DNA from 3 places in the Streptomyces sp. NPDC007917 genome. Region 3 is predicted to be linked to each of the others. Evidence: riboswitches for the same ligand, from Rfam matches in the RefSeq annotation. Region 3 holds a riboswitch; each other region holds the start of a gene.
The links. A riboswitch is a leader RNA that binds a small molecule or an ion and turns the genes downstream of it on or off. The one in region 3 is predicted to bind thiamine pyrophosphate.
Positions count from the first base shown of each region.

Region 1: another riboswitch for thiamine pyrophosphate. It lies ahead of ACFZDL_RS15320 (thiamine ABC transporter substrate-binding protein); the one in region 3 lies ahead of thiC (phosphomethylpyrimidine synthase ThiC).
Region 2: another riboswitch for thiamine pyrophosphate. It lies ahead of thiO (glycine oxidase ThiO); the one in region 3 lies ahead of thiC (phosphomethylpyrimidine synthase ThiC).

Region 1 covers NZ_JBIBKK010000007.1:47,500-51,051, reverse strand. Annotated here, with positions in the region: gene ACFZDL_RS15330 (phosphatidate cytidylyltransferase) at 1-682, shown strand, start outside; gene rlmN (23S rRNA (adenine(2503)-C(2))-methyltransferase RlmN) at 765-1,871, shown strand; TPP riboswitch at 1,935-2,039, shown strand; gene ACFZDL_RS15320 (thiamine ABC transporter substrate-binding protein) at 2,034-3,116, shown strand; gene ACFZDL_RS15315 (iron ABC transporter permease) at 3,215-3,552, shown strand, end outside.
Region 2 covers NZ_JBIBKK010000005.1:292,867-296,418, reverse strand. Annotated here, with positions in the region: gene ACFZDL_RS11725 (FAD-dependent oxidoreductase) at 39-1,289, opposite strand; TPP riboswitch at 1,429-1,543, shown strand; gene thiO (glycine oxidase ThiO) at 1,540-2,793, shown strand; gene thiS (sulfur carrier protein ThiS) at 2,823-3,023, shown strand; gene ACFZDL_RS11710 (thiazole synthase) at 3,030-3,552, shown strand, end outside.
Region 3 covers NZ_JBIBKK010000032.1:62,430-65,981, forward strand. Annotated here, with positions in the region: gene ACFZDL_RS40025 (BRO family protein) at 1-91, shown strand, start outside; gene thiC (phosphomethylpyrimidine synthase ThiC) at 198-1,982, opposite strand; TPP riboswitch at 1,976-2,118, opposite strand; gene ACFZDL_RS40035 (YibE/F family protein) at 2,188-3,543, shown strand; gene ACFZDL_RS40040 (SsgA family sporulation/cell division regulator) at 3,531-3,552, opposite strand, start outside.

The sequences.
Region 1 (3,552 bases), on a different contig from region 3:
GGAGCTGACCTCGCGGCTGGCCGAGCGCAAGGACATCCGCGTCCCGCTGGTGCCGCTCGCGGTGGGCGGCGTCGCCATGGTGGTCGCCGGTTATGTGCGCGGTGCGGAGGGCGCGTGGGTGGCCGTCGCGCTGACCGCCCTGGCCGTGCTCGTATGGCGGATGACCGAGCCGCCCGAGAACTACCTCAGGGATGTCACGGCCGGCGTCTTCGCGGCCTTCTATGTGCCGTTCCTGGCCAGTTTTGTCGCACTCATGCTCGCGGCCGACGACGGGCCGCGGCGGGTGCTCGTCTTTCTGCTGCTGACCGTGGTCAGCGACACCGGTGCGTACGCGGTCGGCTGGCGCTTCGGCCGCCACAAGCTCGCCCCGCGCATCAGCCCCGGCAAGACCCGGGAGGGGCTGCTCGGCGCGATCGCCTTCGCGATGGTCGCGGGCGCGCTGTCCATGCAGTACCTGATCAAGGACGGCGCATGGTGGCAGGGGGTGCTGCTCGGGCTCGCCGTCGCGATCAGCGCGACCCTCGGCGACCTCGGCGAGTCCATGATCAAGCGTGACCTGGGCATCAAGGACATGGGCAAGCTGCTGCCCGGCCACGGCGGGATCATGGACCGGCTGGACTCCCTGCTGCCCACCGCGCCCGTGGTCTGGCTGCTGCTGGTGATCTTCGTGGGGGGCGGCTGACCGGCCCCCCGACCGAAGGCTGTACGGCCTCGTGCCACGCGTGGCGCGAGGCCGTTCGCACGTCTGCGACACTGGTTGGACCATGCCCAAGCCCGGAGAACTCACATTCGTCGCGCCGCGCGGAGCCAAGAAGCCCCCGCGGCATCTCGCCGACCTCTCGCCCGCCGAGCGCCGCGAGGCCGTCGCCGCCCTCGGCGAGAAGCCCTTCCGCGCCGGCCAGGTATCGCGCCACTACTTCGCCCGCTACAGCCACGACCCGGCCCAGTGGACCGACATCCCGGCCGCCGCGCGCGAGAAGCTGGCGGCCGGGCTGCTGCCGGACCTGATGAGCGTGGTGCGCCACATCAGCTGCGACGACGACACCACCCGCAAGACCCTGTGGCGGCTCTTCGACGGCACGCTCGTGGAGTCCGTGCTGATGCGCTACCCGGACCGGGTCACCATGTGCATCAGCTCCCAGGCGGGCTGCGGCATGAACTGCCCGTTCTGCGCCACCGGCCAGGCGGGCCTGGACCGCAATCTGTCCACCGCCGAGATCGTCCACCAGATCGTCGACGGGATGCGGGCGCTGCGGGACGGTGAGATCCCGGGAGGCCCGGCGCGGCTGTCCAACATCGTCTTCATGGGCATGGGCGAGCCGCTGGCCAACTACAACCGCGTCGTCGGCGCCATCCGCAGGCTGACGGACCCGGAGCCGGACGGCCTCGGCCTGTCCCAGCGCGGCATCACCGTCTCGACCGTCGGACTGGTCCCGGCGATGCTGCGCTTCGCCGACGAGGGCTTCAAGTGCCGTCTCGCGGTGTCGCTGCACGCGCCCGACGACGAGCTGCGCGACACGCTCGTCCCGGTCAACACCCGCTGGAAGGTCCGCGAGGTCCTGGACGCGGCGTGGGAGTACGCGGAGAAGTCGGGCCGTCGCGTCTCCATCGAGTACGCCCTGATCAGGGACATCAACGACCAGGCATGGCGGGCCGACCTGCTGGGGCGGCTGCTCAAGGGCCGCCGGGTGCACGTCAACCTGATCCCGCTCAACCCGACGCCCGGCTCCAAGTGGACCGCGTCCAGGCCGGAGGACGAGAAGGCGTTCGTGGCCGCCCTGGAGGCACACGGCGTGCCCGTGACCGTGCGGGACACCCGGGGGCAGGAGATCGACGGGGCGTGCGGGCAGCTGGCGGCGGCGGAGCGCTGAGGGCCGGCTGATACGGTGCCCTGGCACCACCTCGTACACAGCTCTTACATCTCGTACAAGTGAACATTCCGACAGGGGAGCGCGAACAGCGCTGAGAGTGCGGCACGGCCGCAGACCCTCGGACCTGATCCGGGTCATACCGGCGTAGGGAGTCAGCCTCATATGAACAGCCGTCTTCGGCATGCCGTCGTCGCCGCCCTCTTCGGCTCGCTCGGCCTCACCACGCTCGTCGCCTGCGGCGAGGACTCTTCCGGCTCCTCCGGAGGCTCCGGCTCCAAGACCGTGAAACTGGTCACGCACGACTCGTTCGCCGCGTCGAAGGCCGTGCTGCGGGAGTTCACCCGGCAGACCGGCTACAAGGTGCAGGTGCTGCCGGGCGGCGACGCCGGGGCCGCTGTCAACCAGGCGATACTCTCCAAGTCGCATCCCCAGGGAGACGTCTTCTTCGGCGTCGACAACACCCTGCTCTCCCGCGCGCTCGACAACGACCTGTTCGCCCCCTACCAGGCCAAGGGCCTGGACAAGGTCCCGGCGGCCCTCCAGCTCGACCGGGCCGAGCACCGCGTCACCCCGGTCGACTTCGGCGACATCTGCGTCAACTACGACCGCGAGTACTTCGCCGACAAGAAGCTGGCCCCGCCGAAGACCCTCGACGACCTGACCAAGCCCGCCTACAAGAACCTCCTGGTCACCGAGAACGCGGCCACCTCCTCGCCCGGCCTCGCCTTCCTGCTGGGCACGGCCGCCCGGTATGGGGACGACGGCTGGCAGGGCTACTGGAAGAAGCTCAGGGCCAACGGCGTCGAGGTCGTCGACGGCTGGGAGCAGGCGTACTACGACCGCTTCTCCGGCTCGGCCGGCGGCGCCAAGGGCGACCGGCCGCTGGTCGTCTCGTACGCCTCCAGCCCGCCCGCCGAGGTGGTCGACGCCAAACCGCGGCCCGCGCAGGCCCCCACAGGGGTCGCGACGGGCACCTGCTTCCGCCAGGTGGAATTCGCCGGACTCCTCAACGGCGCGTCGAACACCAAGGGCGGCAAGGCACTGCTGGACTTCCTGCTGACCAAGCGGTTCCAGGAGGACGTGCCGCTCAACATGTACGTCAACCCGGCCCGCGAGGACGCGAAGCTGCCCGAGCTGTTCACGAAGTACGGCGTGAAGATCGCCGACTCGGCCACCCTGGAGCCCAGGAAGATCGCCAAGAACCGTGACCAGTGGGTCAAGGCATGGTCCTCGCTCGTCCTGTAAAGGGCCGCGAGCCGTCCTCGAAGACGCCCGAGGCGGCGAGCCGGCGCCCCGGGCGGCGTCGCTCGCGGCTGCGCGGGGCGGCGCTGCGGCTGGCCCTGATGGCCGTGCCCACCGCCTTCTTCGCGCTGTTCTTCCTCTATCCGGTGGCCGCCATCGTCGCCCGCGGGCTGCGCGTGGACGGCCAGTGGCGGCTGGGCCGCATCGGCGACGTGCTCACCGACCCGGCGGTCCTGGACATCCTGTGGTTCACCGCCTGGCAGGCGGCCGCCTCCACCGCCCTGACGCTGGCCGTCGCGCTGCCCGGCGCGTATGTCTTCGCCCGCTTCGCCTTCCCCGGCAAGCGGCTGCTGCGCGCCGTGGTGACCGTCCCCTTCGTCCTGCCGACCGTCGTCGCGGGCTCGGCGTTCCTGGCCCTGCTCGGCCACGGCGGGCTGCT
Region 2 (3,552 bases), on a different contig from region 3:
CGCCCTCGGCCGAGGTCACCGCCGGGGCGCGCCGAGGGTCACAGGACCGCCGACTTGAGCGGCACCGACGGGTCCGCGGCGCGGCCGCGGTCCAGCCGGGAGCCCTGCTCGATCAGCTTGCGGCCCTGGGCCAGATCGCGCGGACGGCCGACGGCCAGCAGGGCGACCAGCGCCCCGTCGCGCAGCCAGCACACCGACCAGGCCGCGCCCTGCGGGTCGCCGCGCCAGACGAGTTCGTCGGCGGCGGCGTGGTGGCCCGCGTACTGCACGAAGCGGCCGAACTGCTCGGACCAGAAATACGGCACCGGGTCGTAGACCGAACCGGTGAAGTGCGCGTTCCGGCTGCCGACCACATTGGCGGCGACGGTGCGCGGCCCCTGCAGGGCGTTGTCCCAGTGGTGCACCAGCAGCCGCTCGCCGTAGCGGGCGGAGGGGAAGGACGCGCAGTCCCCGACGGCGTACACGTCGGGCGCCGAGGTGCGCAGCTGTTCGTCGGCGGCGACGGACCGGTCAGGGGCCAGCTCGACGCCCGAGTCCGCCAGCCAGCCCGTGGCGGGCCGCGCCCCGATGCCGATGACCACCGCGTCGGCGCTCAGCCGGGTGCCGTCCCGGAGCAGCACCCCCTGCTCGTCCACGGAGGCCACCTGCGCGCCGGTGACCAGCTCGACGCCGTAGTCGGCGTACCAGCCGGCCATGGGGGCCGCGACCTCGGCCGGGAGGGCGCCCGCCAGCGGGCGGTCGGCGGCCTCCACGACGGTCACGGCGCAGCCCGCCTCGCGCGCCGCCGTGGCGAACTCCGCGCCGATCCAGCCCGCCCCGACCACCACGATCTCGCGCTGCCCGGCGAGCACCGGGCGCAGCCGCTCCGCGTCGTCCAGCGTGCGCAGCAGATGCACGCCGGGCGCGCCCTCGCCGCCGGGCAGGGTGATCGGCTCGGCGCCGGTGGCGATCACCAGGACGTCGTACGGCACCGGGCCCGCCGCGGTCTGAAGCCGCCGCGCGCCGGTGTCCAGGCCGGTGACGGACACCCCGAGGCGCAGCTCGACGCCGAGCGCGGCGAAGTCCACGTCGAAGGCCGAGCCCTCGGCCTTGCCGAGCAGGACGGCCTTGGACAGCGGCGGCCGGTCGTACGGCTGGTGCGCCTCGGCGCCGAGCAGCAGGATGCCGCCGGTCCAGCCCTGGTCACGCAGCGCGACGGCGGTCTGCACCCCGGCCATCCCCGCGCCGACGATCACCACTTGCTGCCCGCTGCCCCCCGCGGACGCCGATTTCGTCGTCTCATCGCTCACACGATCACTGTAGGGCGGCGCGAGGGGCCGACCGGAGAACCGGCGGACGAGATCTCCGGCACAGGAGCGGCCGCGGGCGGGTCGCCCGGCGGCGCTCGCCCTTCCGGGCGGTTCCGGCCTCGTACTAGGGTTGGCGGGACGAAGCACTCGCGGGAGCCCGGACGCACCGGGCTGAGAGGGAGGCTGAAGCGGCCTCCGACCGTACGAACCTGATCCGGGTCATGCCGGCGAAGGGAGGGGCGTTACAGCCATGCACGCATCGCGCGCGAACGCATCGCGCACATCCTCACGTACGCAGCCGGACGGGCCATCGGACGGACCGCCGGACGGACCGTACGACGCGCTGGTCGTCGGAGGCGGTGTCATCGGCCTGGTCACGGCCTGGCGGGCGGCCCAGCGGGGGCTGCGCACCGCCGTCGCCGATCCGGCGCCGGGCGGCGGCGCGGCCCAGGTGGCGGCCGGGATGCTCGCGGCCGTCACCGAGCTCCACTACGGCGAGCAGACGCTGCTCGCCCTCAACCTGGCCTCCGCGCGCCGCTATCCGGAGTTCGTGGCCGAGCTGGAGGAGGCGAGCGGCCAGGACGTCGGCTACCGCGCCTGCGGCACGCTCGCCGTGGCCTTCGACCCCGACGACCGTGCCCACCTGCGCGAACTCCATGACTTCCAGCGGCGGCTCGGACTGGAGTCACAGTGGCTGACGGGGCGCGAATGCCGGCGCCTGGAGCCGATGCTCGCGCCGGGCGTGCGCGGGGGCCTGCGCGTGGACGGGGACCATCAGGTCGACCCGCGGCGGCTGGCGGCGGCGCTGCTGGCCGCGTGCGAACGGGCCGGCGTGGTCTTCCACCGCGCCCGCGCGGAGCGGCTCACGCTCACGGCTGACCGCGCGACCGGCGTCCAACTCGCCGACGGCACACGGCTGGCCGCCGAGCGGACCGTGCTGGCCGCGGGCAGCTTCAGCGGACGGCTCGCGGGCGTCCCGGAGGACGTGCTGCCCCCCGTACGCCCCGTCAAGGGCCAGGTGCTGCGGCTGCGCGTGCCGCCCGCGTACGCGCCGTTCCTGTCCCGGACCGTACGGGCCGAGGTGCGCGGCGGGCACGTCTATCTGGTGCCGCGCGAGAACGGCGAGCTGGTCGTCGGCGCCACCTCCGAAGAGCTCGGCTGGGACACCACGGTCACCGCGGGCGGCGTCTACGAACTGCTGCGCGACGCGCATGAGCTGGTGCCCGGCATCACCGAGCTGCCGCTCGTCGAAACCCGTGCCGGGCTGCGCCCCGGCTCCCCCGACAACGCGCCGCTGCTCGGCCCGAGCGCGCTGCCCGGCCTGTTCGTGGCCACCGGCCACTACCGCAACGGCGTCCTCCTCACCCCCGTCACGGGCGATGTCATGGCCGAGGCGCTGACGCGCGGCGAACTCCCCGACGAGGCCCGGCCGTTCTCCCCGCGGCGCTTCCAGGCCGCGCCCGTCAGCCCCACCACCCCCGTACCGCAGGAGCAGCCCTCATGAGCGCCCCCATGACCGGCCCGACCGCCTCCATGACCGTCTCCGTGAACGGCGAGCCCCGCGAGCTCCCCGGCGGCACCACCCTCGACCTGCTGGTCGCGGAGCTGACCCCGGCGCGCTCGGGGGTCGCCGCGGCCGTCAACGAACAGGTCGTCCCGCGCGGCCAGTGGCCCGCCACCCCGCTCGTCGACGGAGACCGGGTCGAGGTCCTCACCGCGGTCCAAGGAGGCTGAACCCAGATGGCCGAGACGACGCAGGACACCATGCACGACACGACGTACGCCACGGTCCGCCCCGGGCCTGCACCGGACCCGGACCGGAACCGGACCCCGGACCCGGACCCGGACCCGCTCACCATCGCGGGGACCGCCTTCACCTCCCGCCTGATCATGGGCACCGGCGGCGCGCCCAGCCTGGAGGTCATGGAGCGCTCGCTGCTCGCCTCCGGTACGGAGCTCACCACCGTCGCGATGCGCCGCCTGGACCCCACCGTGCAGGGCTCGGTCCTGTCGGTGCTCGACCGGCACGGCATCCGCGTGCTGCCCAACACCGCCGGGTGCTTCACGGCCGGCGAGGCGGTGCTGACCGCCCGGCTGGCGCGGGAGGCGCTGGGCACCGACTGGGTCAAGCTGGAGGTGGTGGCCGACGAGCGCACCCTGCTCCCCGACCCGGTCGAGCTGCTGGACGCCGCCGAGACGCTGGTCGACGACGGCTTCACCGTCCTGCCGTACACCAACGACGACCCGGTCCTGGCCCGCAAAC
Region 3 (3,552 bases):
GCATGACGCCCTGCGCATGCTGCAGAAGCGCGGCTGCATCCGGCAGACCGGGCTGACCCCGGACGGCGCTCCGGTGTACGTCCTGAAGTAGTCCACGTGAAGTAGTCCACGTGAAGTAGCCCGGCCCCAGCACGGCACGAGGGCCCGAAGTCGCAATCCGAAGTTGCGGCTTCGGGCCCCCCGCACATTACCGCCACTCAGTCCGCGATCGGCAGATATACGCGATTACCCGCCGCCGCGAACTCCTTCGACTTCTCCGCCATCCCGGCCTCCACCTCGGCCGTGTCCATGGCGCCCCCGTGCTCACGCCGGATGTCCTGGGAGATCTTCATACTGCAGAACTTCGGCCCGCACATGGAGCAGAAGTGCGCCGTCTTCGCCGGTTCCGCCGGAAGCGTCTCGTCGTGGAAGGAGCGGGCCGTGTCCGGGTCGAGGGCCAGGTTGAACTGGTCCTCCCAGCGGAATTCGAAGCGGGCGTCGGACAGGGCGTCGTCCCACTCCTGGGCGCCGGGGTGGCCCTTGGCGAGATCGGCCGCGTGGGCGGCGATCTTGTAGGTGATGACGCCGGTCTTGACGTCGTCGCGGTCCGGCAGGCCCAGGTGCTCCTTCGGCGTGACGTAGCAGAGCATCGCCGTGCCCCACCAGGCGATCATCGCCGCGCCGATGCCCGAGGTGATGTGGTCGTAGGCGGGGGCGATGTCGGTGGTGAGGGGGCCGAGCGTGTAGAAGGGGGCCTCCTCGCAGATCTCCTGCTGGAGGTCGACGTTCTCCTTGATCTTGTGCATCGGGACATGGCCCGGGCCCTCGATCATCGTCTGGACGTTGTGCCGCTTGGCGATCCGGTTGAGTTCGCCGAGCGTGCGCAACTCCGCGAACTGCGCCTCGTCGTTGGCGTCGGCGATGGAGCCGGGGCGCAGTCCGTCGCCGAGCGAGTAGGTGACGTCGTACGCGGCGAGGATCTCGCAGAGCTCCTCGAAGTGGGTGTAGAGGAACGACTCCTTGTGGTGGGCCAGGCACCACGCCGCCATGATGGAGCCGCCGCGCGAGACGATGCCGGTCTTGCGGCGGGCGGTCAGCGGGACGTACGGCAGTCGTACGCCCGCGTGCACCGTCATGTAGTCGACGCCCTGCTCGGCCTGTTCGATGACGGTGTCCTTGTAGATCTCCCAGGTCAGCTCCTCGGCCTTGCCGTCGACCTTCTCCAGGGCCTGGTAGAGCGGCACCGTGCCGATGGGGACGGGGGAGTTGCGCAGCACCCATTCGCGGGTGGTGTGGATGTTGCGGCCGGTGGAGAGGTCCATGACCGTGTCGGCGCCCCAGCGGGTCGCCCAGGTCATCTTCTCGACCTCCTCCTCGATGGAGGAGGTGACGGCGGAGTTGCCGATGTTGGCGTTGACCTTCACCAGGAATCGCTTGCCGATGATCATCGGCTCGATCTCCGGATGGTTGACGTTGGCCGGGAGGACCGCCCGGCCGGCCGCGATCTCCTCGCGGACCACCTCGGGAGAGACGTTCTCGCGGAGCGCCACGTACTCCATCTCCGCGGTGACCTCGCCGCGGCGGGCGTACGCGAGCTGGGTCACGGCGGCGCCGTCCCGGCCCCGGCGGGGCTGGCGGGGGCGGCCGGGGAAGACCGCGTCGAGGTTGCGCAGCCCGCCGCGCGGCGAGGTGTGCTTGATGCCGTCGTCCTCGGGGCGGACGGGGCGGCCCGCGTACTCCTCGGTGTCGCCGCGGGCGAGGATCCAGTTCTGCCGCAGCGGCGCGAGGCCGCGGCGGACATCTGTCTCGATCTGGGGGTCGGTGTACGGGCCGGAGGTGTCGTACAGCGTGACGTCCTGGCCATTGGTGAGGTGCACTCGGCGGACCGGGACCCGGAGGTCCGGCCGCGAGCCGGTGACATATCCCTTATGCCAGCCGCCCCGGGCGGAGCCCGTATCGGACTGCGTGCGCTTTTCGGGCGTGCGTGCATCCTGCAGAGTCATTGAGACCCACTCCCTACGCCGGCATTACCCGGTAACAGGTTCAGCGGTCGGCGCAGCATGGAGCCCGGGGTCATCCCCGGGCCGTCACCATCAGCGCCCTCTCAGCCCGGTGCTCCGAGCTCCCGCGATTGCAAAGGTGTCACCCACGCTAACGGTTCTCCTGCGGCGATGAACAGAGGGCCCTCGCTCTTGCGATGATCTGACGGTGACCTCGACACCGCAGCAGAGCCATGCCCACGGCCATTCGCACAGCCATGGCCCAGCCACGCCCGTCTCCACCCATCTGCGCAAGGTCATCGCGGCGGTGCTCATCCCGTTCACCGTGGCCGTCGTCGCCGGCCTGATCGTGCTGTGGCCGGGGGGCACGCCCGACCACAAGGCCCATGAGCGCAGCGGGCTCGGCTTCGACCAGCAGACCGTGGCCGGGCGGGTGGTGAAGGTCGAGGAGGTCAACTGTGCCGATGTCAACGCCCAGCCGCAGCAGCCCACCGAGCCGGGCCAGGCGGCCGCGGAGCAGGGGGGCGCGGCCGGGGGACCCGGCAAGAAGACCATCTGCGAGAAGGCGACCATCGAGGTCACATCAGGGAAGGACAAGGGCCGCACATTCGAGGAGATCGTGCAGCCGAACGCGTCCCGTAAGTTCTCCGCCGGGCAGAAGCTGAAGCTGGCGTACGCGCCCAAGGCGCCGAAGAATCTTCAGTACTCCGTCTCCGATGTCGACCGGACGCTGCCCATGGCGCTGCTCGCCGGGCTGTTCGCGCTCGCGGTCGTGGCCGTCGGACGGCTGCGCGGCGTCTTCGCGCTGGTGGCGCTCGCGGTCAGCTTCGGGGTGCTGACGCTGTTCATCCTCCCGGCGATCCTCGACGGCTCCAACCCGCTGGTCGTCGCGGTGATCGGGGGCAGCGCGATCATGCTCATCGCGCTGTACATGTGCCATGGGCTGACGGCCCGTACGTCCGTCGCCGTGCTCGGCACGCTCATCTCGCTGCTGCTGATCGGCCTGCTGGGCTCGCTGTTCATCGGCTGGGCGAGCCTGACGGGCAACACCGACGACCAGACGGGGCTGGTCCACGGCCTCTATCCGAACATCGAGATCCGCGGTCTGCTGCTGGCCGGGGTGATCATCGGATCGTTGGGTGTACTGGACGATGTGACCGTCACCCAGACCTCCGCGGTGTGGGAGCTCAGGGAGGCTGACCCCACGGCGGGCTGGCGCAAGCTGTACGCGGCCGCGATGCGCATCGGGCGGGACCATATCGCGTCCGTCGTGAACACCCTGGTGCTCGCGTACGCGGGTGCCTCGCTGCCGCTGCTGCTCCTGTTCTCGATCGCGGACAGCGGAGTGGGGACGGTCGCGACGAGCGAGATCGTCGCGGAGGAGATCGTACGGACGCTCGTGGGCAGCATCGGCCTCGTCGCCTCGGTGCCGGTGACCACCGCGCTTGCCGCGCTCGTGGTCTCCGCGGACCGCGCGCCACAGGGCGGCGCGGAGCCGGGTGGCCACGGGGGCCGGGGCGGGCGCGGGCGGCGGCGTCGGGCGCGCGGGCGTCAGCCGGCGTAACGGTCCTCC